DNA from 3 places in the Agarivorans gilvus genome. Region 1 is predicted to be linked to each of the others. Evidence: predicted binding sites of a transcription regulator. Region 1 holds the regulator's gene; each other region holds the start of a gene.

Region 1 (7,813 bases):
AATGAAGGTCTTATTCCTGAACATCATTTGCGAGCCTGTAAAAAGATAGTCTTGCTACAGATAGTGGGTTTACCGTTTTGGTTTTATAGTCTGTATGCAATGGACTTTGCCTTAATGATTCTGAGTACAGCTTGGTTAATGTTTACTAAGACTTGGTTCGTCGATCGAATGGTATGGCTGTATCAAGACGTAAAAGATCTCAAGCCTGCCTTTCAGTCGTGGCTGAAGTCTTAAGGCAATCAAGAAAACGCTAGCCAGTTCTACCGGTTTGGCGTCTCCCATAAACTCACATTATGAGAAGGATTAATACTCATGATTACTTGTTATGTCAGGTATGTCATCGATCCTAAAAAGATTAAAGAATTCGAAGAATATGCGAAAATGTGGATCCCGCTGGTGGCTAAGTTTGGCGGTCAACACAATGGTTACTTTCTCCCTTCCGAGGGGGCAAACAATATTGCTTTAGCACTATTCACCTTCGAAAGTTGAAGTAACTCGCTACGCTCAAACAGACTTCAACTTATCTCCCTTGTTCACTTACGCTACTCGGCGAAGATGAAGGGATTGAAAAGCGCAATCTTGACTGTCGAGGGTGTGAAACGTTCTTGCCTATTTTTATAACTTGATGAATTTACGAGTTTTGTTGTGATGCCATTAAATTTACCGCGCCAAAATCTGGCGCGGTAAATCTATTCTCGCTTTGTCTTTTGTCAATAAGCGCTGTGAAACTTCGATTTTTGCTGGTAAGTTATTGTCATTATTAATTAATTTTACTTGGAATGAGTTTTACCTAGGTAAAAATGGCTGGGGTTTAATGAGAAGCCCGGGTAATTCACTGTTAGTATTCAAAAGGAGTATCGAGTGAATCAAAAGTTGTTGATCATTGTTGTTTCGGTAATTTTGGTACTACCGATGGCTGCATATACCTTTCAATTTGGGTTTGGTCTGTGGCAATCCCCTTCGGAGTGGTCTGACTTAGGTGGATATATTGGAGGCGTTTATACTCCGATACTTGCACTGCTTACTTTGACCGTATTGTGCGTCCAAATTTATCTTCAAGTTTTACAACATCGGCAACATCTTGTCAGTTTGCAAGAAAAAGAGTTAAGTGATTATTTGACTCAGTTAAATTATGAACTGGATAAAAAGATTGAAGGTGAACTTACATTGCGTCAATTCTTGCTTAGCCTATTAAACGAGAAAAATGTGGATGATATATCACAGATGGATCTCAGTTTAATTTGGGGACTTAACCAAAGTCACCATAAACTTTACTCTATGTGGAGCGGAGTAAGAGCTAGCCTAAAATATATAGAAAATCACTCAAAAATTAAGAATTATGAATCTACTCATTATGTTGTACAAAAAAATAAAATTATTGCATACATGAGCCCGCAAGTTTGTAGTTCACTTGATAAATTTAATTACGCAATGCTTTTTTCTCTTCAGCAAATCAATGGAACGAGAATTGATGAAATGGCAGTGCAGTATGAGTTTTGGCAAGATAAGTCGCTAGCTTGAATACTAGCAAACGCTTTAAGACGGATTCGCAACGTTCGGCGGTTTTGGTTTGATTTGGCTTGGCTTTTGTTTTTACGGTGTAATAATTGAGTGTCGTGGTAGTGTTGCTCACCACTTAAGCGGGCGTTACCAAATAGTGCTTTTACACTACGTAACTTATGCCTCAAAGCGAGTTAGCTAAACTCTTCGTATCCGTCTTTACCCCAATCTCTACTTATTTGTGATGGGCATCCGAGAAATGGAGTGTAGTTTCAAAGTAGCGGAAAGCATTTCAATGAAACTGAAATCTACACACAACTGCTTGATTTCATATTAAACCTTGCGTCATGCGCTATGCTGTATATACTAACAGTGTGCTGTATAAACTTACAGGTAGACTATGAAGCCCTTAACACCTCGCCAGACAGAAGTTTTTGAATTAATTCGTCGCAACATTGCTGAAACCGGCATGCCGCCAACTCGTGCAGAAATTGCTAAAGAGTTGGGCTTTCGCTCGGCTAATGCCGCTGAAGAGCACTTGCGTGCCTTAGCTAAAAAAGGGGCGATTGAGATGATCCCCGGCGCGTCTCGTGGCATTCGTATTAGCGAGCAATACTTGCCGGAAGGGGCTAATCAAGAGCCTAGCCCAGTGGAAGAAGAGAGCGGCCTGCCCTTAATTGGTCAGGTGGCGGCGGGTGAGCCAATTTTAGCCCAGCAACATGTCGAGTCGCACTACGCGGTAGACGCCAACCTGTTTCACCCCCATGCCGATTACCTACTACGGGTACAGGGCATGAGTATGAAAGACATTGGCATTATGGACGGTGACTTACTGGCTGTGCATAAAACTAATACCGCTCTAAACGGGCAAGTGGTTGTAGCGCGTTTAGACGATGACGTTACCGTGAAGCGCTTTGAGCGTAAGGGTAAAATGGTTTATCTGCATCCCGAGAACGAAGAACTGTCGACTATTGAGGTCGATCTTGAGTATCAGAGCATGGATATTGAAGGTTTGGCGGTGGGCATTATCCGCACGGCAGACTGGATGTAAGTCCTTTTTTCAAATAGTTCCCTCCCATTTTAAGCCCAAATCCTTTGATTTGGGCTTTTGTCGTTAACATCACATCTTTCACCTTAAACAACAAAATTAACAACAATATATTTACAAATCCTTAACTTAACGCTTAATTTATATACTGTGGGTTGTATTTAGTGGTTGCAGCTTATTGCTTTGGTGGGGACCTTCCCCTTACTTGGCAGGGCTTGTTGAGTTTACGAGCACTGCTTTTGGCTACTGCAAAGGAGAGCGCTGTGAGCCGAGGGATTCAGCTATTAGTGCTGGCATGCTGTTCGTTTCCTGCATTGGCGCAGGAAATGTCATTTAATTTACGCCCGGGTGTAACTGCCATTAGTGAGCAGGTTTACGACCTTCACATGACGATTTTTTATATTTGCTGTGTGATTGGCATTTTGGTGTTTAGTGCCATGTTTTGGGCGATTTTCCATCATCGTAAATCGAAAGGCGCGGTGCCAGCCCAGTTTCACGAGAGTACTAAGGTCGAAATTATTTGGACCATTATTCCTTTCCTTATTTTGATTGGTATGGCGATACCCGCTACTAAAACCTTGCTAGCGATGGAAGACCCATCCGATGCCGATCTCACCATTCAAGTCACCGGCTCCCAGTGGAAGTGGCATTACAAGTACTTTGAGCACGACTTAGAGTTTTACAGTGTCTTGGCTTCAGACATGGAACAGGTGAAGGGCAAGCTAAAAAAACGCGACAACTATTTGCTGGAGGTGGACCACCCCTTGGTATTGCCGGTGGGTAAAAAGGTGCGCTTCTTAATGACCTCGGAAGACGTGATCCATTCTTGGTGGGTGCCGGATTTTGCGGTGAAAAAAGATGCCAACCCCGGCTTTATTAACGAGGCATGGACGCGTATCGACAAACCCGGCATTTACCGCGGTCAATGTGCCGAGTTATGCGGTAAGGACCATGGCTTCATGCCGATTGTGGTGATTGCCAAGCCTGAGGATGAATACGCTAGCTGGTTGGCCGAGCAAGAGGCGGCCTATCTGGCTAAACAAGCTGCCGAGCAAGAGCTGGTAGCCATGACCATGGACCAAGCTGAGCTAATGGAGCTGGGCGAAAAAGTGTATCTGAAATCTTGTGCGGCGTGTCACCAGCCTAACGGTGAAGGTTTACCGGGGGTATTTCCGGCCTTAAAAGACAGCCCAATTGCCACCGGGGCAGTGAGCCAACACATAGATGTGGTGGTGAATGGTGTACCGGGAACGGCGATGCAGGCCTTTGGCAAGCAGTTAGGTTTAAAAGAACTGGCTGCGGTGATTAGCTACGAGCGGAATGCTTGGGGCAATGATACCGGTGATTTAGTGCAGGCCAAGGATGTGGTGGCCGTGCAGAACGCAGCGCAGTAGGGAGATAGGGAATGAGCACGATGAGCGAGCTTCACGCAGAGCACGAAGAACACCACCATGCCCCACGCGGATTAATGCGCTGGGTACTCACTACTAACCATAAAGACATTGGTTCGATGTACTTATGGTTTAGTTTCACCATGTTTATTGTGGGCGGTGCAATGGCCATGGTCATTCGCGCCGAGCTATTTCAACCGGGTTTACAGTTAGTCGACCCCAACTTCTTTAACCAAATGACCACCGTGCACGGCTTAATCATGGTATTTGGTGCGGTGATGCCGGCCTTTACTGGCCTTGCCAACTGGTTAATTCCGATGATGATCGGCGCGCCCGATATGGCGCTACCACGCATGAATAACTGGAGCTTTTGGATCCTCCCCTTTGCCTTTAGCATGTTATTGGCCTCACTGTTTATGGAAGGTGGCGGCCCTAACTTCGGTTGGACTTTCTACGCTCCGCTATCCACCAAATACAGCCCAGACAGTACCGCTTTGTTTGTGTTTGCCATTCACATCATGGGTATAAGCTCGATCATGGGCGCAATTAATGTGATCGTGACCATTATGAACTTGCGGGCTCCCGGCATGACATACATGAAGTTGCCATTGTTTGTCTGGACTTGGTTTATCACTGCGTTTTTGTTAATTGCGGTAATGCCGGTATTGGCGGGGGCGGTGACCATGGTGCTCACCGACAAGTATTTTGGCACCTCGTTTTTTGATGCGGCGGGAGGGGGCGACCCGGTCTTGTTCCAGCATATTTTCTGGTTCTTTGGCCATCCCGAAGTGTACATCATGATCTTGCCGTCTTTTGGCATTATCTCGGCGATTATTCCGGCCTTTTCACGTAAGAAGCTGTTTGGTTATTCGTCGATGGTCTACGCCACCGCGTCGATTGCGGGCTTGAGCTTTTTAGTTTGGGCGCATCACATGTTTACTACCGGTATGCCGGTGCAGGCCGAGTTGTTTTTCATGTATTGCACCATGCTGATCTCGGTGCCCACGGGGGTGAAAGTGTTTAACTGGGTGGCCACCATGTGGCGCGGTTCGATTACCTTTGAAACGCCGATGTTGTTCGCCATTGCCTTCATCGTTCTGTTCACCATTGGCGGCTTCTCTGGCTTGATGCTGGCGATAACGCCGGTGGATTTTCAGTATCACGATACCTATTTTGTGGTGGCGCACTTCCACTATGTATTAGTCACCGGCGCGGTATTCTCGATTATGGCGGCCGCCTATTACTGGCTACCCAAGTGGACCGGCAAAATGTATGACGAAGGGCTAGGGCGCTTGCACTTCTGGTGCTCGCTAATTTCGGTGAATGTCTTGTTCTTCCCGATGCACTTCTTGGGCTTGAGTGGTATGCCGCGGCGTATTCCCGACTATGCGCTGCAATTTGCCGACGTGAATGCGATTGTGAGTATTGGCGGCTTCGCCTTTGGCCTATCGCAGTTCATCTTTTTGTACATGGTGATCAAGTGCATTCGCAGTGGTGAGCCTGCTCCGGCGAAGCCTTGGGAGGGCTCTGAAGGCTTAGAGTGGGATGCCTTGCCTTCGCCGGCACCTTATCACAGCTTCTCTACGCCGCCAGAGGTGAAATAACATGGCTGGCCATCGTCGCTTGGTGCTAAGGCTGCTGCTGGTGGTGGTGGCCATGTTTGGCTTTGGTTTCGCCTTGGTGCCCTTGTACGACGTATTTTGCAAGGTCACCGGGATTAACGGCAAAACCGCCAAGCAAGCCAGCGAAGCCAGCCTTGGCGTAGACCAACAGCGTAGCATTACCGTGGAGTTTATTAGTTATGTGCCGCGCGCACTGAATTGGCAATTTGGCCCGCAGCAAAGCCATGTAACAGTGCACCCCGGCGAAACCCTAAAGGTTAACTTTAGTGCCAGCAATCTAAGCGGCCAGCGTGGCACCGTGCAGGCGGTGCCCTCGGTAAGCCCCGGTTTGGCGGCTAATCATTTGCAAAAGGTGAGCTGTTTCTGCTTCGAGCAGCAAACACTGGAGCCTGGTCAGCAGCAAGAGATGCCCTTGTTGTTTTACGTAGACCCAGCGTTACCCAAAGACATTACCACTTTAACCTTGGCTTATACCTTATTTGCTGTAGAGGAACAGCCAGTTGATAAGAACACAGCAACAGCACAGTTAAGTGCTAATGGAGAGCTGAGCAATGACGCAGCCTTATGAAAAATATTACGTACCCGCTCAAAGTATTTGGCCAATTGTGGGCGCAGTGGGTTTATTCCTTATCGCCATGGGCGCGGGTTTAAGCGTACAACAAATTGATAGTGAGCAAAGCTACGGCCTGTGGATTTTATCCTGCGGTTTCGTGGTGATAGTCAGCATGATGTTTGGCTGGTTTGGCAATGTGATCCAAGAAAGCATGGATGGCCTATACAGCGCGCAAATGGATCGTTCGTTTCGCCAAGGCATGAGCTGGTTCATTTTCTCTGAAGTGATGTTTTTTGGGGCCTTCTTTGGAGCACTGTTTTATGCACGGATGATCGCCGTGCCCTGGCTGGGCGGCGCAGGCAATAATGAAATGACGGGCATGGTGCTTTGGCCAGAGTTTGAAGCGGTGTGGCCCTTAGTAAAAACGCCCGCAGGCACTACCACCGAAGCCATGGGCTGGTACGGTTTGCCCTTACTGAATACGCTGATTTTGGTGGTTTCTTCGATTACTTTGCACTTTGCCCACGTGAGTTTGGAAAAGGAACGGCGCAGTACGCTTAAGTTGTGGCTAGCCATCACCCTGGTATTGGGCTTCTCCTTTCTGTTCTTTCAAGTGGAAGAATATGTACATGCCTATCAGGAAATGGGGCTGCGTTTAGATTCCGGTATTTATGGCAATACCTTCTTCTTGCTCACCGGCTTTCATGGCCTGCATGTGACGCTGGGAGCGGTGATGCTAAGCATTATGTTTTTGCGGATCTTGAAGGGGCACTTCAGTGCCGATAAGCACTTTGGCTTTATGGCTTCGAGTTGGTATTGGCACTTTGTAGACGTGGTGTGGCTATGTCTGTTTGTGTTTGTTTATGTGCTGTAGCCCGCCACCCTTAATAGGGGCGAGGGTTGGGTTGAATAAAGCCCAGAGCCATGGCAGCGAGGATCAGCAAAATCACTAAACAGCTAAAGATAAGTCGGCGACCCAGATAGTAGCTCATTGGCTTGTCGCCGCCTTTAAGCATCACCCGTAGCGCAAACAACATATTGGCAAAAACAAATAGGATTAACACGGCGAGCAGTATTTTTATGGCCATAGCGAAAACCTCACAATGTATTGATAGAAAGCCAGTTTCATACCGCTTATGGCTGTTTGTATTGTTAATGGTTGCCTTGATAGCGCTAATGGTCAAGCTTTCATTATGGCAATGGCAACGGGCTGAGCAAAAACAGCAATTGCTTGAGCAATATCTGCAGCTCTCGCAGCAAGCAAGCAGTTTACAGGCAGCCTTGAGCGAAGGACCCAAAGCCTTTCAACGAGTTGAGGTGAGCCAGATCCAAGCCTTAAACCAACTGCTGTGGCTAGACAATCAAATCCAAAACGGCCGAGTGGGTTACGACGTATTTACGCTGGCCGCTACCCCACAGGGGAAGGTCTTGGTGCGTTTAGGCTGGCAGCCCGCACCCATGTCTCGTGGGCAATTACCGGAAGCGCCGCGTACTGAAAATTTGCCGCAGCAGTACCGGCTTCGCCAAATCAGTCACAGCTTACTGCTAGATAAACAACATTGGTTAGAGAGCCTGCCGCAGGGCTTGCGGGTGCAGCAAATCGACCTTGCCGGTTTAGCCGCTCATTGGCAGGTAGAACTGTTACCCTTTGTTTTAGATAGCCAGTTGCAGTTTAGTTCCGAACAATTGGTAGCTATGC
Region 2 (7,813 bases), 980 kb from region 1:
CCTTGGCTATACCTTCTGCACTGCTTGCTGCAACACTGCCAGTAACGCCAACAGAAGCGGCGGGAATGACCACCGATGCTCCAACAGGACCACTCTCAGCGCCACTTTGGGCAGCTGTACTTCCTGCTGCAGCGCTAAAACCACCAACCAACATAACGGGGGTAGTCGCAGTACTTACCGCCACTTGGCCACTGCCTTTAAATCCATTGGAGGAAGCTAAAGCGGAATGTTTAGCCGATTGATTAAAATGTTGACCAGACTCAGTCGCAGCTACATGCAAACTAGTAATAGCAAGACTAGCGATAAGTAATGATTTCCATGTTTTCATAATATCTTTCCCGGTGATTAAGTTCGTATTAACCATAAGATCCCGGAAATTAAGTGTAAACGCCGCTGTATTATGTTTATTATAAATACCCAACAAGTATAGTATTTGTATACCATGAGCCAATTAGAACAGATTAGAAACACCCTTAAGCAGGTATTTCGCCAGCAGGGTTTAACCTATAAAGATGTTGCTCAGCAGCTAAATATGAGCGAGGCCAATGTAAAACGCATGTTCTCAACCAATAGCTTTTCGTTAAGCCGTTTAGAAGAAATGTGCCATATTGTTAAGCTCAATCTTATTGATTTGTTTTTGTTAGCCGACCAAGAAAAAGAAAAGCTCACCCACCTCACCAAAGAACAAGAACAAGAACTAATCGACGACCATAAACTCTTTTTGGTGGCCGTCTGTGTACGCGACTCTTGGAGCTTTAATGAAATTATTCAGCGCTATCAGCTCACTGAGCATGAATGTATTCGCTTAATGGCTCGCTTAGATAAGCTGAAAATGATCCAATTACTGCCCAATAACGCCTACAAACTGCTGATCGCGCAGGACTTTCGCTGGTTACCCAACGGTCCACTGGAAAGGTTTATGGAAAAGATCGTGCTTAACGAATTCATGAATTCCCGCTTTAACGGCGACGACAGCTTTCGCTTTTATTTACGTGGCCATTATTCACAAAGCTCCATCGAAATAATTTTACGTAAGCTGAACCAACTCACTAAAGAAGCTGCTACGCTCAATCAACAAGATGCTTCACTACCATTGGAAAAACGCCGCCACACCGGAATGTTATTGGCTTTGCGCCCTTGGGAAATATCTATATTTGAAAACTTAAGCCGTGACAGTAGTAAGACAAATTAACAAGCTAACTTGTTGCTCTAGATCGTTTCACTATGACTGAATCAATACTAAGGACCAGCCATGTTTTATCGAAGCACACATTTTGCCAAGCCAGTAAGCCTGCTATTCGGGCTGCTTAGCCTAACCCTCAGCAGCCTCAGTTTGGCTCAGTCTAGCGAAGAAAACTGCGTCAATATTAATTCTCAAGCAAAACTCATTGAGCAATACCTTGAACAGGCGCCTTATCGCCAAGCTATTACATCGAGGGTCGAAGAATTTTCCTATCAACCCAGCGCCAGCTATCAAGACTACTTACACTACGCACAAAAACTCATCGCTAAGCGTAATCCTCGCGCGATGATGGCCTGTCCAATTAATACCCCCAGCTATCAACTGCTAGCCACACAACAAAAATGGCTGGGCATACCTAAGGTCATTCAGTTACTGGCACCTTTTGAGCTACATCATCCCGATAACGATAAGGCAGTATTGTTGATCCACGGCTTAACTGACTCTCCTTTCCACTTTCACGATCTGGCTTGGTTCTTTTACCAACAAGGTTATGACGTACGTACACTGCTTTTACCCGGCCATGGCACCGCTCCTTCAGACTTAGTGGATATTGACTACCAGCAATGGCAACAAGCGGCAGACTACGCCATCAGCCGCAGCAGTGAAGATTATTCAGAACTGTATTTGGGCGGTTTCTCTACCGGCGGCGCGCTAATTTTGCGCCACCTGCTGAAGCACCCCAACAATGATGAACAAATAAAAGGCGTACTGCTGTGGTCTCCAGCTTCTAAAGCTGCCAGTAGTTTTGCTTGGTTAGCTAAGCCAGTTAGCTGGTTGCGCACCTGGCTAAGTAAAGATGCCGACATTGATTTCGCCAAGTACGAATCCTTTGCCACCAACGCCGGGGCTCAAGTCCATACGCTAATGAAATTACTGAGAAATGAATTAAAACAGGCCGAACAACTACCGGCGATTCCCCTGCTAATGGTAGCCAGCGAATACGACCAAACCATTGATACTCAAGCCAGCCTCGCCATCTTACAAGACTGGCAACAGGCCAACCCGAAACTCCAACATCAATTGATTTACTACGGTGAGCAACAAAGCCTACCCGCAGGTTTAAACGAGCAAGTGAAGCTTAATATTCCCAGCTGTGCCACGGCTTCTTGTGAACAAATCCAGCAGGTTGCTCATACAGCAACCATTAATGCCCCCAGCAACCCTTACTACGGTGAAAACGGGGTTTACCGCAACTGTAGCCATTATTTGAGTGATGTAGCTAGCTATCTGCGTTGTAAGCAAAGCGATGAAATAGTTAAAGGCGAAACCAGCAAACAGAATTTACAGCGTTATCCTACTCTTCAGCGCCTCACTTATAACCCTTACTATCAGCAAATGCTGCAGCAAATCAACGCATTTATGCAGCCTTAATCTCAGGCTATTAGGGCAGAACACGTCGCGCTGGGCCAAGCTGGCCCAGCGCCAACAAATCAGTTTTATTTTATAAAAAAGCGTTATTATTCTACTATTTATCCTTGGATATTTCTTAAAAATAGGTTTTTAAGCTACAAAAAACCTCACCTCCTCCATCGCCTCATTGGCTAAAAACAAAGAAAAAAACGGCCAAATTCAAACAAATTTATGAGCAATCCGAACAAAAAACACCAAGCATTAACCTTAATAATGATTTAAAATAAGTTTTTTTAACTCAAATCAAAGTAAAAAACAGCAATAAAAACTATTGTGAGTTAATGAGCTTATTTCTTATTCGTTTTACTAATTAATCACAACAAAAAGAACTAAACCAGAGAGTTTAGAAAACCCAGAGGTATATATGAGTGTAACCACCACCAGCGAACCGATCCCAAATAAGGGAGGCATAGCCCGCTTTCTAGACGTGATCGAGCGTGTCGGTAACAAACTGCCCGATCCAGCCATGTTATTCCTTGGCTTAATGTTAATTGTGTGGCTAATCTCCGCCGCCCTCGCGCAGCTCAGTTTTACTGAAATTGACCCTCGCAGTGGCGAAGCCATTGTTATCAATAACCTGCTTAGCGCTGAGTGGCTCACCACTTGGATGACCAGCATGGTGAAAATCTTCACCGGCTTTGCCCCTTTAGGCGTAGTGTTGGTAGCTGTATTAGGGGTGGGCGTAGCCGAGCGTTCTGGTTACATTAATGCCGCCTTAAAAGCGATGTTGAAAGTCACACCAGCTAAAATGATTACCCCCGCTGTGGTGATGATCGGCGTAATCTCTAGCGTCGCCACCGATGCCGGTTATGTAGTAGTGATTCCTTTAGCTGGCGTTATTTTCCATGCCATGGGGCGTCATCCCATCGCCGGTATTACCGCAGCCTTTGCCGGTGTTTCTGGCGGTTTCTGTGCTAACTTCATTCCTTCAGGTTTAGACCCGCTACTACAAAGCTTTACTCAAAGTGCGGCTCAATTATCTAACCCTGATATGCAAGTGAACCCACTAAATAATTGGTTCTTTGCCTCAGCTTCTTGCTTACCGATTGTGGCGACTATCTGGTACATCACCGATAAAATCGTCGAGCCACGTCTGCAAAAAAACAGCCCTATTGCCAAAGATGACGTCTCTGCCACAGACATGCATTCTCGCGACCCTAAAGAAACCTTTGCCTTTAGGGTGGCCAGCTTAGTTATGTTAGCTTTGATTGGTTTATTGGTATTAGCCGCTTGGGGTGAAGACTCGAGCCTGCGCGACGCACAAGGCTCCCTCACCAGCTTTAGCGCACCGATGATGCAAATCATTGTGCCACTGATTTTCATCTTCTTTGTGATCCCAGGGGTGATTTTTGGCTACCTCAACGGCAGCTTCAAAAACTCTAACGACGTAGTAGCGGCCATGTCTAAAACCATGGAAACCATGGGCCACTACATTGTAATGGCCTTCTTCTGTTCTATGTTTGTTTGGGCTTTTGGCCAGTCTAACATTGGGGTATTAATGGCGGTTAAGGGGGCAAACTTCTTACAAGCCATTGGTATGGCGGCACCTGCCACCATCGTGGGCATGATTGTATTAGTGGTATTGGTTAACCTATTTGTGGGTTCTTCATCGGCTAAATGGGCACTGATTTCACCGGTGCTAGTACCGATGTTAATGCAAATGAACATCTCACCCGATCTCGTGCAAGCGGCATATCGTATTGGTGATTCTAGCTCGAACATCATCACCCCATTAATGCCTTACTTCCCACTGGTAGTTGTGTACTGTCAGAAATACATGAAAAATGCCGGTATCGGCACCTTGGTCGCCACCATGCTGCCTTACTCGATTGCCTTAGCTATTTTCTGGACCTTATTCCTACTCGCCTACTGGGCCTTGGGTTTACCGCTAGGCTTGGGTGCCAGCTACATTTACCCAGCTATGTAGTTTGGCTTGAATAAACAACTAACGCGCCGCTGTGGCGCGTTTTTTATTGGTGCGTTTGGCGGTAGCAGCGCGCTGACCACCCGCCTTACTCCGCCGCGCATAGTTTTTACGCCCGGCCTTGGCGGGCTTGGCTAGGCCAACAAAGGCCTGAGCACTCACCATCGCGCTTTGTTCCACCAGCTGATGCAGCTGACTTTGCAGTTGCTGCATAAAGGCCTGATAACTGTGTTGACGCTGACTAATGGCATTTAATTGCTGCTCCCAGTGCGCGGTCATATCTGGCCACACACATAATTCTGGCAAGGCAGCGACCAAAGCCTTAGCACTGTCGCTAGCATGAATTTGCTTGGCCTGACGCAGCAAAAAACCGCGCTTGAATAGCAAGTCGAGGATCCCCGCTCGGGTCGCCTCGGTGCCCAAACCGTCAGTCTCTTTTAATACCGCCTTTAAGCTGGGATCTTGCACATACTTGGCAATGCCAGTCATGGCCGCCAACAGGCTAGCGTCGGTAAAGGCTTTGGGCGGCTGAGTTTGTTTATCCAGCACTCTGGCATCAATACAATGTAGTTTTTGTCCTTGGCTAAGTGGCGGCAGCGTTTGTTCCTCGTCATTCTGTTTACGGGGAAACAAAACCTTCCAACCTAAGTCTTGCACCTGATTGGCGCTAGCCTTAAACAGGCCCTCGGCAATCTGCACTGTGACCTCGCTATGGGCATAACGATAATGCGGATAAAACTGCGCCAAATATTGGCGGGCAATTAACAGATAAACGCGCCGCTCCGCTTCGCCGAGTTTGCCCGCTGCTTGGCGCTTGGTGGTGGGAATAATCGCATGGTGAGCATCTACCTTGGCATCGTTCCAGGCCTTGCTACGCAACCTGGGATCGGCCTCACTACAGGCTTTGGCCAATTCTTCACTATTGGCCTTAAGCGCGGCGAGCACCTCCGGCGCCTCGCCATGATGTTGCTTAGGCAAGTAGCGACTATCGGAGCGCGGATAGGTAATTAGGGTGTGCCGCTCATACAGGTTTTGGCAAATATCTAAGACCTGCTTGGCGCTATAGCCATAACGCTTGGCCGCATCAATTTGCAGGCTAGAGAGGTTATAGGGCAAGGGCGGCGCTTGTTGCTTGTCTTGCTGCTTGAGCGTATCCACTGTTGCGGGCTGCTGCTGAATCCGCTTTACCACATGCTCGGCTAGGGACCGACTCAGCACTCGACCATCCTCATCTTGATAAGGCAAGCAGGCCTCACTAGGCTGCCACAGCGCCTTAAAGCGCTCGCCTTGCTGGGTTTGCAGCTCGGCTTCCACCTGATAAAAAGGGCGGCTAACAAACTCGGCAATGGCTTGGTCACGCCTCACCACTAAACCCAGTACTGGAGTTTGCACTCGCCCCACCGACAGCACCCCAGAATAACCCTGCTGTTGGCCTTTAAGGGTATAAGCGCGAGTGAGGTTAATCCCATACAGCCAATCGGCGCGAGTTCGCGCCAAGGCCGAGCTAGACAGCGCAGCAAACTGCTGGTTGGGTTTTAACTGTTTTAAGGAGCGCGCCACCGCCGCGGGGGTGAGATCACTCACCAACAAACGTTGGCAAGCTTGCTTTAAGGCCGCCTTGGTTTTGCAGTGCTCGATGACTAAATCCACCAGCAACTGCCCTTCACGGTCTGGGTCGCCGGCATGCACCAAGCTAGTGGCTTGCTTAATTAAGCCTTTAATCGCTTTCAACTGGCTAGCGGTTTTAGATTTAGCCCGCCATTGCCACTGCTCAGGGAAAATCGGCAGGTGTTCAAAACGCCATTGCTTGTATCTGGCATCGTAATCGGCGGGTTCGGCTTGCTCTAGCAAATGACCAATACACCAAGTCACGCAGTCACCATTGGCCAGTTCAATATAGCCTTGATACTTTTTCTGAGGTTTAGGTAACACCGCAGCAATGGCCCGCGCCAAACTGGGTTTTTCGGCAATATAAAGACGCACAACGACAACCACTGTTATTTTATACAGTCATTCTAGTATAAGTTGGCGTTTTATTGGAAGGTTTTCTGTTGGCTAAGGTTATCAAGGGAAATAATTAGAAGTAAAAAAACAAGGGTTAACTTTGAATCCACTACTTAAACTACTCTAAATGAAGCACCTTGTGTCGAACTGCATTACGAATGAAGTGGGTGCAGGAGTTTAAATACCTCCTGCTATCCTATTATGGCTTTATGCCAATTCAGCTTGGCAGTGCTTGCAAATAACAGCTTCATTTTTTACTAACTCTGCGCATTTAGGGCATTTTTTCTGGGTTCCCGACTCAATTGCTGCAGCTTCAACCTTTTCAGTCACTGGAGAAACTACAAGAGTAATTATCAAACCAATTAATGGCGACAAAATTAAAGAGATCAGAAAGAAACCTATTCCTGAACGCCCTTTATTTGCAGCCAATACTCCGACGCAAACTGCAAAAACTAACCATAAAATAACTCCGATCATAATGTTTACTTCCTTGTTGTTAATAATTTCATAAAGCCATAGCAATAATGATTCTCAGTGAAAGCGCCAACTTCCTCGCATTCATCATGATTTAGTCAAACTAAAATCACACCGTTAAAGGCAAAGTCACAATCGAACAGCACCGCGATATGTCTATATCTGAGCCGCTGTTCATAGAAAGAATACTAATAAAGAAGCCACTGATGTCGCCTATTATGTCTATACATTGATAGATGAACTCATAAATAATGGCGCCATATAGAGCAATATCACCGACGTTTATAAATCTATCAAAAAAAACAGGAGATTGGCTAGTTATCTTTGCGTTATTTATGACATTGTGTTTTTTGCAGACTTCACTTGAATAGCTGAAACAGGATGGGCACTCTATTCATTCGCCCTAACCAGCAAATTATAATCATCCACGGTAAGAATGGCACTCTCAACTCTCGCTAATATCATCCTGCTACGCAACTATTTTATCAATTCTTCTCTAGCCAGCTTTGTACACCTAGCCAAGCATCTCTTGGCTGAGTTTAATCGTGGCTGCAACGTTTTGCGCCGCAACTAATAGGTTAGCTTCGGCCTGCTCTATCGCGTGGGCTAAATCACAGGGGCCGGGCACGATGGAAAAGACCGCGTTAATACCATGCTCGTGCACCACCTCGTAACCCGGTAACATGGCTCCGGCAAAGGCAATCACCGGCACGCCATATTGCATGGCGACTTGCGCCGCACCATAGGGAGTTTTACCA
Region 3 (7,813 bases), 1.9 Mb from region 1:
ACACGCGATAAACGCGCTTATGATTGAATGGATACCCTTTGTAACGCAGTCGGCCAAAGCACTTCCAAAAGCCCGCTCTGGGGGACTTCTTAAGCTCAGAATTCAACGCATCAATGACAGCAGCATCCCTTTGACGCCAATCGACTAATGGCCGGTAATAACTTGAACGGCTGATGTCAGCCAAGGTACAGGCTTTCAGAATGCTCAAGCCGGCACCGACCAATAATTGGGCACAGCTCCGTTTTTCTGCTGTCACCAGCCCTTTTTTGCGAAGAGTTCCTTCATCGCATGGTTTTCCAAACTGACTTCGGCAAATAACTTTTTCAGCTTCGAATTTTCCTCTTCCAACTCTTTGACTCGCTTGAGTTCAGAAGCATCCATGCCACCGTACTTAGATTTCCACTTATAGTACGTGGCGTTACTCATTCCGTGTTTACGACAGATATCTTCGACCTTCATCCCCGCGTCAGCTTCTTTGAGAATGTTGACGATCTGCGTTTCGGTAAAGCGTGATTTTTTCATGGCGTTCTCCTACGTTAATGAGTGTAGAAAACTCCATTTAAATTTGTGTCATTTTAGGGGAAGTGGACACTTTAGTTGATTTTTTCTAGCTTGGTTTAACTGTTTGAAGAACAAAAATAGGGCGAACAGTTGAAACTAACTGTATCGCCCTATTTACACTTGTCGTTAGCGATTAGAGTTACCAGCTGCCGGTACTTGGCATAGAGGCCCAAGGCTCTTGTGGAGCTAGGGATTCGCCTTGTTGTAGTAGCTCTACCGAAATGCCGTCGGGTGATACTACAAAGGCCATATGGCCGTCACGCGGAGGACGATTAATAGTAACGCCTGCTTGTTGAAGTTTGTCACACAGCGCGTAGATGTCTTCCACTGAAACCGCAATATGACCGAAGTTACGCCCGCCAGTATATTGTTCTTGATTACCGTCTTCATCTGGCCAGTTGTAGGTTAACTCTAAACAAGGTGCTTGTTCGGCTTTAACCCGTTCTATGTCTTCGTCGGCGGCCAAGTAAATCAATGAAAAGCGGCCTTGTTCGCTGTCGTAGCGACGAACTTCGCTCATGCCTAGCAGATCACAATAAAAATGCATAGATTCGTCAAGGTCTCGTACGCGGACCATAGTGTGAAGAAACTTCATGGGGTCTTCCTATCTATTGGTTAAAGTAAGGGTGAATTGAATGAGTTTAATCATGGGTGATACATAGATCATTCTCGGGTATACAACTGCAGCTAAGAATGTAGCCTTGTTGTTTCTCTGCATCGCTAAGGCCGCTGTCTTCTAGTTGCTTAACCTCACCACTTTGCAGTTTAACTTTGCAAGTGCCACAAAAACCACCACGGCAGGAGTAGGGTAATTGTAGGCCTGCTTGTTCAGCTTGTTCTAGTATATTTTGTTGGTTATTACCCTGCACATAGGTATCCCAGCTATCAAACAAAATATTAACCGGTTTAGACTGGCTAACGGGCTCTACCGCGTGGCCAAAGCTTTCTTCGAAAATCTCATCTTGGTGCACACCTAAGGCCAGTAGTTGTTCTTTGGCGCTTTGCATAAAACCTTGAGGCCCACAAATGAATACGCTGCGCTCTTCTAAATCGGCAATATCCATTAACATGCCACGATTAAGCCGGCCTTGATAACCCTGCCAAGAGTTAGTTGCCTCTTGGGTGAGGGTGTAATGCACTTGGCAGTGTTTGAAACTACTGGCGAGTAGCGCGATTTCTGCTTGAGCCATTAAGTCTTGCTCGCGGCGAGCACTATGTAAAAACACAATGTCTTTCGCTATGTTCATATCACTTAAGTAACGCAGCATCGACAGTATTGGCGTAATGCCACTGCCCGCAGAGAGTAGCAGCAGTTTTTGGTTGTTGGTGCGTTGTAGGTGAAAATCGCCGCTGGGGGCGCGCACCGCTAAACTCATGCCCGGCGTAAAGTGCTGATGTAGCCAATTAGAGACCAAGCCTTGTTCTAAGCTTTTCACAGTGATGGCCAAGCGCTCTGGGCGGCTGGGCGAACTGGACAGAGTGTAGTTGCGGTGCTCAGGTTTGCCGTCTATTTCAAAATCAAAAGCCAAGTATTGCCCCGCTTGATAGTCGCACTGGCGATGCGGTGGCGCGGCAAAAATATAGGTGGTTAAATCGTGGGTTTCGGCTTTTTTGGCAATGCATTGTAAATTTATGGTTTCGCCTTGTTGCCAGCTAGATTTGGTGGGCTCGGCTTGTTTACGTTTACTAATGTTTTCTGGGTAGTGCTCGGGTGTTTTAGTTTCCAGTACTTCCACCGGGTCATAAATGCTAATCGTGCCGCTGTTTAAGGCCACCACATTTTGTCCGAAGTAAACATTGCCATCGTCACCTTTGCGATATTCCGCCAAGGTTGTTAAAGGTTCTTTAGTGGGGGGAAACTCGCCGCTGCTTTGGTCTAGGGTGGTGAAGATGCAGCGAGAACAGCCGTTTTGTACTTCAAACTCTACATCGCCAATGCGGAATCGCTTCCAGCCGTCTTCGGCAAAGGCTTCGGTATTTTTCACCACTAAGTTGGGGCGAAATTGCGTCATGCTGTGAGTAAGTGTTGAGCGTAGGTTGAGATCTTCCAAAGAGGCTTCTGAGATCAGCAACAAGGGATAGCCATCGGCAAAGGCCACCTGGGTATCGCGCTGTTTTACCAAGCGTGAAGACTGTTCGCCAAAAAACAGCAATTGGCAGGGTTCACCAAGATAGTGGCTAAACCATGTATCGTAGTCATCATGGCAGTGCTGGCCTTGCACCCCGTCCTTCCAAATATTAACCGAACGGTAATCATCAGAAAAATCGGCGTAAATGATGTTTAAACTGGCCATTTCTGGGGCGCGTAATTGCAAACCTCTGGCGGTTAGCGCACTGTGAACTTGGGCCAGTTTCGGGTGGGTTCTGGCAGTGATTTGCTTGCCGCTCAAATCGGCGACCACAAAACGTCGATCAAAGGCTAAACCGTACTCTTCAACAAATACACGGTTAAGGTGGATCCCTGCGGTGGATTTGATGGGATAAATACTTAGTTGGCTAACACGCGGCTGATTCACTAGCTAAATTCCTTTGTTTTGCAGAGTATTTTAATACTACTGAAGCAGTGATAATGACACCATAGCAAATGCAAAATTAAGCTTAGATGAGTAGGGCTAAAGCGTGGCATTTATTCTGCTGGCATTTATTGTATTGATAGTTATACTGTATAAAAATACAGTATTAGGCGTTTTTTCATGGCATCGGCAGTTCACCCGCGAAAAATTATCCATGTTGATATGGACTGTTTTTATGCTGCCGTAGAAATGCGTGACCAGCCACACTTGGCCGATGTTCCCTTAGCGGTGGGAGGCATGCGCGGGGGCCGAGGCGTGCTAACTACTTGCAATTATTTGGCAAGGGAATACGGCATTCGCTCGGCCATGCCTACGCATAAGGCCTTACAACTTTGCCCGCATTTACAGCTGGTAGCACCGCGTATGGCGGTGTATCAGCAAGTGAGCCAGCAGATTCAAGCCATTTTTCATCGGTATGCAGAAGCGGTTGAGCCGCTGTCTTTAGATGAAGCCTACCTCGACGTGAGCAATAGTGAATTATGCCAAGGTTCGGCCACTTTGATTGCTCAGCAGATCCGCCAAGATATTTTTAATGAAACCGGCTTAACAGCCTCAGCAGGTGTGGCGCCGGTGAAGTTTCTCGCCAAGATTGCCTCCGATATTAACAAGCCCAATGGTTTATTCGTCATTTGCCCAGAGCAGGTGAGCGAGTTTATCGAACAATTGGCCTTAGAAAAGATCTCTGGTGTGGGTAAAGTCAGTATTGAGAAGTTACATCAGCAAGGGCTGTACACCGGAGCCGACGTGCGCCGCGCCGAGCGGGCAGAGTTAAAGCATCGTTTTGGTAAATTTGGCGATATGCTGTGGCTGCGTTGCCAAGGCATTGATGAGCGTGAAGTATCGAGTGAACGGCAGCGTAAATCGGTGGCGGTAGAGCGCACCTTTGCTCAAGATGAGGGTGACCCCAGCTTATTGGCCGAGCGGCTAATGGGTTTATTGCCCGAGCTGCGGCGGCGCAGTGAACGACACTTACAAGAGGCGAATATCAACAAGTTAGGCGTGAAGGTAAAGTTTGCCGATTTTCGCCAAACCACTAAAGAGCAGCAATGCCAAGCGATAGACGAAACCCTATTGTTGAGTTTGTTAGACGAGGCCCTCGCAAGAGGCAAGGGTAAGGCGGTGCGTCTCATTGGGGTTCATATTGGTTTGGCTCATCCGCAGCAAAACCAGTCTGCACAACTGGCTTTGCCGTTTGAGCTTTAGTACTTAACTAAGCCTTTGCGGGGATGTTTTGCAATACGCTTAGCAGTAGTTGCCAGTATTTTTCAACCGCGGCAATTTCTACTTTTTCGTCGGGGCTGTGGGGGAATTTAATGGTGGGGCCAAACGAGGCCATGTCCCAGTCTGGGTAAGCACTTTTAAATAGCCCACACTCTAAACCCGCATGTATTACCATCACTTCTGGGCATTGGCCAAACAGCTGTTGGTAGCTTTGTTGAACCACACTCTTCATGGTGGAGTTATTGTCAGGCTTCCAACCGGGGTAAGCACCGCTATGGCTAACCTTGGCATTACACAGGCTAAATAATGAGGCTAAGCTGGCTTCAACTTGTAAGCGGCTTGAATCAATCAGCGAGCGCACCAAGATTTTAATATCAATGCTCTCTGCGCTTTGGCTAATTACCCCAATATTTAAGGAGGTTTCTACCACGCCTGGCACCGTTTGGCTCATGCTTACTACGCCATTGTTGCAGGCGTTTAAGCTGGCGATTATTTGTTGAGATAGGGCTGGGCTTAAACTGTGGCTGGGGCAATCAATGCTTTTCGCCAACACTTCAAGGCCGGTTTCAACCAGGCCGTATTCGTCTTGCAGCTGGGCAATCTGTTGCTCTAGCAAGTTGTTTAACTCGGCTTGTTTGTCGGCTGAGTAAAGCACGCAGCAGCTGGCTTCTCGAGGAATGGCGTTGCGTAGGCTACCACCTTGAATGGTACTTAATACCGGCTCCAGTCCTTGTTGTTGCATGGCTGCCAGTATACGTACTAGTAATTTGTTGGCGTTGGCGCGGCCGGTGTGAATATCACAGCCCGAGTGGCCGCCTTTAAGGCCTTTGATGCTGAGCTTCATAGCCGCCTGTTGTGGCGTGCTGGCTTGTTGTTCAAGGGCAAAACTAATGCAGGTATCGCCGCCACCGGCACAGCCCATATATACTTCACCTTCTTGCTCTGAGTCGGTGTTGATGAGTAGTTTACCTTCTAATACACCGGCTTCTAAGCCAAAAGCGCCAGTCATGCCTGCTTCTTCGTCAATGGTAAGTAGTGCCTCAATTGGCCCGTGAGCCAGCTCTTTGCTGGTGAGTACTGCCACTATCGAGGCCAGCCCAATGCCGTTGTCGGCGCCCAGTGTGGTGCCTTGTGCGGTGACCCAGTCACCGTCAATGTAGGGGCGAATAGGGTCTTGAGTGAAGTCGTGTTGGGTATCATTATTGGCCTGAGGCACCATGTCTAGGTGAGCCTGTAGAATCACTCCTTGGCGATCTTCCATACCTGGGGTGGCGGGCTTTTTGATGATGACATTACCTACCGAATCTTGAAAGTGCTCTAGTTGGTGCTCGTTAGCTAAAGCGAGTAACCAGTCAATCATGGCTTGTTCATGTTTAGAGGGGTGGGGAATCGAACAGATTGTTTCGAAGCGTTGCCATAAGGCCTGTGGCTGTAGAGAAGATAATGAAGACACAAAATCACCTTGTAACTGTGAATATAGAATGAATAGGACTTTATCAGCTAAGAATGGTGAATATAAGTCTGATTTTTCGCTTTTTCATAGAATATTTACGTGATTTAGACTGTACAGCACACAGCTGAACTATTACGCCGCAGCGGATTAGCACGTTGTGCTCTATGAAAAAAGCTTAACTACAAGCAGATAAACCAATTTACTAGGCTTTTCTAGGGGATATTAACAAGATGAGTTGGTAAATTTGGGTTTTTTTGCTGATCTAGCGCAGGTAGACTTCAACCAGCTATGGCTTCTTGGCAGTAGCATGAATATAATGCGACGCGATTTTCACCAGTAGCATAACGGAGCTTATTGGTGAGCCAAATAAACTACTGTCAGTCCAAGGAACATACATCGTTATGTTAGAGAAACTATTTAAACTTAAGGCGCATGGCACGGATGTGCGTACCGAGGTTATTGCAGGTTTAACCACCTTTTTAACCATGGCCTACATTATTTTTGTTAACCCTAGCATGTTAGCAGCAACCCAAATGGATGCTGGTGCCGTGTTTGTTGCAACCTGTTTGGCCGCCGCCATTGGTTGTTTCATCATGGGGATTTACGCAAACTACCCTATCGCACTAGCGCCTGGCATGGGCTTAAATGCCTTCTTCACCTACGGTGTTGTATTAGGTATGGGCCATACTTGGCAAGTCGCCTTAGGTGCTGTATTCCTATCGGGTGTGGTATTCATTAGCTTGAGCCTCTTTAAGGTTCGTGAGTGGATCATCAACTCGATTCCACAAACCTTACGGGTAGGTATTGCCGCCGGTATAGGCTTGTTCCTTGGTTTTATTGCACTGAAAAATGCCGGTATTGTGGTAGATAACCAAGCAACTTTAGTGAGCTTAGGTCATGAGAATCCTCATCAAATGATTTTAGCTGCCTTAGGTTTCTTCCTGATCATTGGCCTTGAGTACCGTAAAATTAAAGGCGGAGTGTTGATTTCAATTCTGGCCATCACTGTGCTGTCTATTGCTTTAGGTTACACCGAATACCACGGTGTTATCTCTATGCCACCTAACCCTGCTCCCACTTTCTTGCAATTGGATATCATGGGCGCCTTAGATGTGAGCATGATCAGTGTGGTTTTTGCTTTCTTATTCGTCGACCTATTTGATACTGCCGGTACCCTAACCGCGGTGGCTCAACGCGGTAATTTGCTGGATGAGAAAGGCCGTCTACCTAATCTTAAAAAAGCCTTGTTAGCTGACTCAAGCGCTACCATTGCCGGTTCGTTATTAGGTACATCAAGCACCACTTCTTACATTGAAAGTGGTGCAGGCGTGGAAGAAGGCGGTCGTACCGGCTTAACCGCGGTGGTTGTGGGTATTATGTTTATTTTGGCCTTGTTGTTCTCGCCTCTTGCCGGAATGATCCCCGCTTATGCGACTGCAGGTGCTCTGTTCTATGTTTGTACTTTAATGCTATCGGGCCTAGTTAACGTTGACTGGACTGACTTAACCGAAGCCGCTCCCGCTGCCATTGTGGCTATTTTAATGCCTTTGGCCTTCTCGATTGCCGATGGTATTGCGCTAGGCTTTATTGCTTACGCGGTAATTAAGTTGCTGGCCGGACGCTACAAAGAGGTGCCTCTTAGCGTTTGGGTTCTGGCGGTTGTATTCGCACTGAAGTTTGCCTTCTTTTAAATTAATCAGTTAGAGTATGATCTTATGAAAGCCGTCACCTAGTGGCGGTTTTTTTTTGTGGTATATTTTGTTGACTAATTATTAAGTGAGAGTGTGCTGTGAAGGAAAATTTGTCAGAAATTTTATTTAAACCACGAATTAATGTGGTGGAAACTTCCACAGTTTCTAACTCGGGGGCGGCACAATTAACCGCCCATGGGCAAGATGAAGCGCGTAAGTGGTATCGCATTTTGCGCCGTGAATATTGGGCTTGGTTAGGCCTTGACCCGATTGAAACCGAGAGCATTTTTGCCACCATTGCGATGTCTGACAAA

The links. Region 1 encodes LexA, which represses DNA repair genes until DNA is damaged. Its sites were predicted from a motif close to TACTGTATNNNNATACAGTA; they were not measured.
Region 2: the regulator LexA is predicted to act here: its motif matches at 6,570-6,589, upstream of AR383_RS10340 (DNA topoisomerase III).
Region 3: the regulator LexA is predicted to act here: its motif matches at 3,221-3,240, upstream of dinB (DNA polymerase IV).

Annotation. Positions count from the first base shown of each region.
Region 1 is NZ_CP013021.1:3,168,340-3,176,152, forward strand. It holds gene AR383_RS14900 (DUF6653 family protein) at 1-234, shown strand, start outside; partial or broken gene AR383_RS14905 (NIPSNAP family protein) at 313-486, shown strand; gene AR383_RS14910 (hypothetical protein) at 862-1,521, shown strand; gene lexA (transcriptional repressor LexA) at 1,901-2,551, shown strand; gene coxB (cytochrome c oxidase subunit II) at 2,875-3,942, shown strand; gene ctaD (cytochrome c oxidase subunit I) at 3,954-5,543, shown strand; gene AR383_RS14930 (cytochrome c oxidase assembly protein) at 5,545-6,129, shown strand; gene AR383_RS14935 (cytochrome c oxidase subunit 3) at 6,113-6,988, shown strand; gene AR383_RS14940 (DUF2909 domain-containing protein) at 6,999-7,202, opposite strand; gene AR383_RS14945 (SURF1 family protein) at 7,195-7,813, shown strand, end outside.
Region 2 is NZ_CP013021.1:2,190,293-2,198,105, forward strand. It holds gene AR383_RS10320 (hypothetical protein) at 1-328, opposite strand, end outside; gene AR383_RS10325 (helix-turn-helix domain-containing protein) at 443-1,192, shown strand; gene AR383_RS10330 (alpha/beta hydrolase) at 1,253-2,614, shown strand; gene AR383_RS10335 (AbgT family transporter) at 3,018-4,580, shown strand; gene AR383_RS10340 (DNA topoisomerase III) at 4,599-6,560, opposite strand; gene AR383_RS10345 (hypothetical protein) at 6,789-7,058, opposite strand; gene AR383_RS10350 (glycerate kinase) at 7,570-7,813, opposite strand, start outside.
Region 3 is NZ_CP013021.1:1,256,672-1,264,484, reverse strand. It holds one part of gene AR383_RS05960 (IS3 family transposase) at 1-273, opposite strand, end outside; one part of gene AR383_RS05960 (IS3 family transposase) at 273-522, opposite strand; gene gloA (lactoylglutathione lyase) at 701-1,156, opposite strand; gene AR383_RS05945 (hybrid-cluster NAD(P)-dependent oxidoreductase) at 1,203-3,077, opposite strand; gene dinB (DNA polymerase IV) at 3,255-4,337, shown strand; gene AR383_RS05935 (aminoacyl-histidine dipeptidase) at 4,345-5,808, opposite strand; gene AR383_RS05930 (NCS2 family permease) at 6,210-7,499, shown strand; gene AR383_RS05925 (alpha/beta hydrolase) at 7,610-7,813, shown strand, end outside.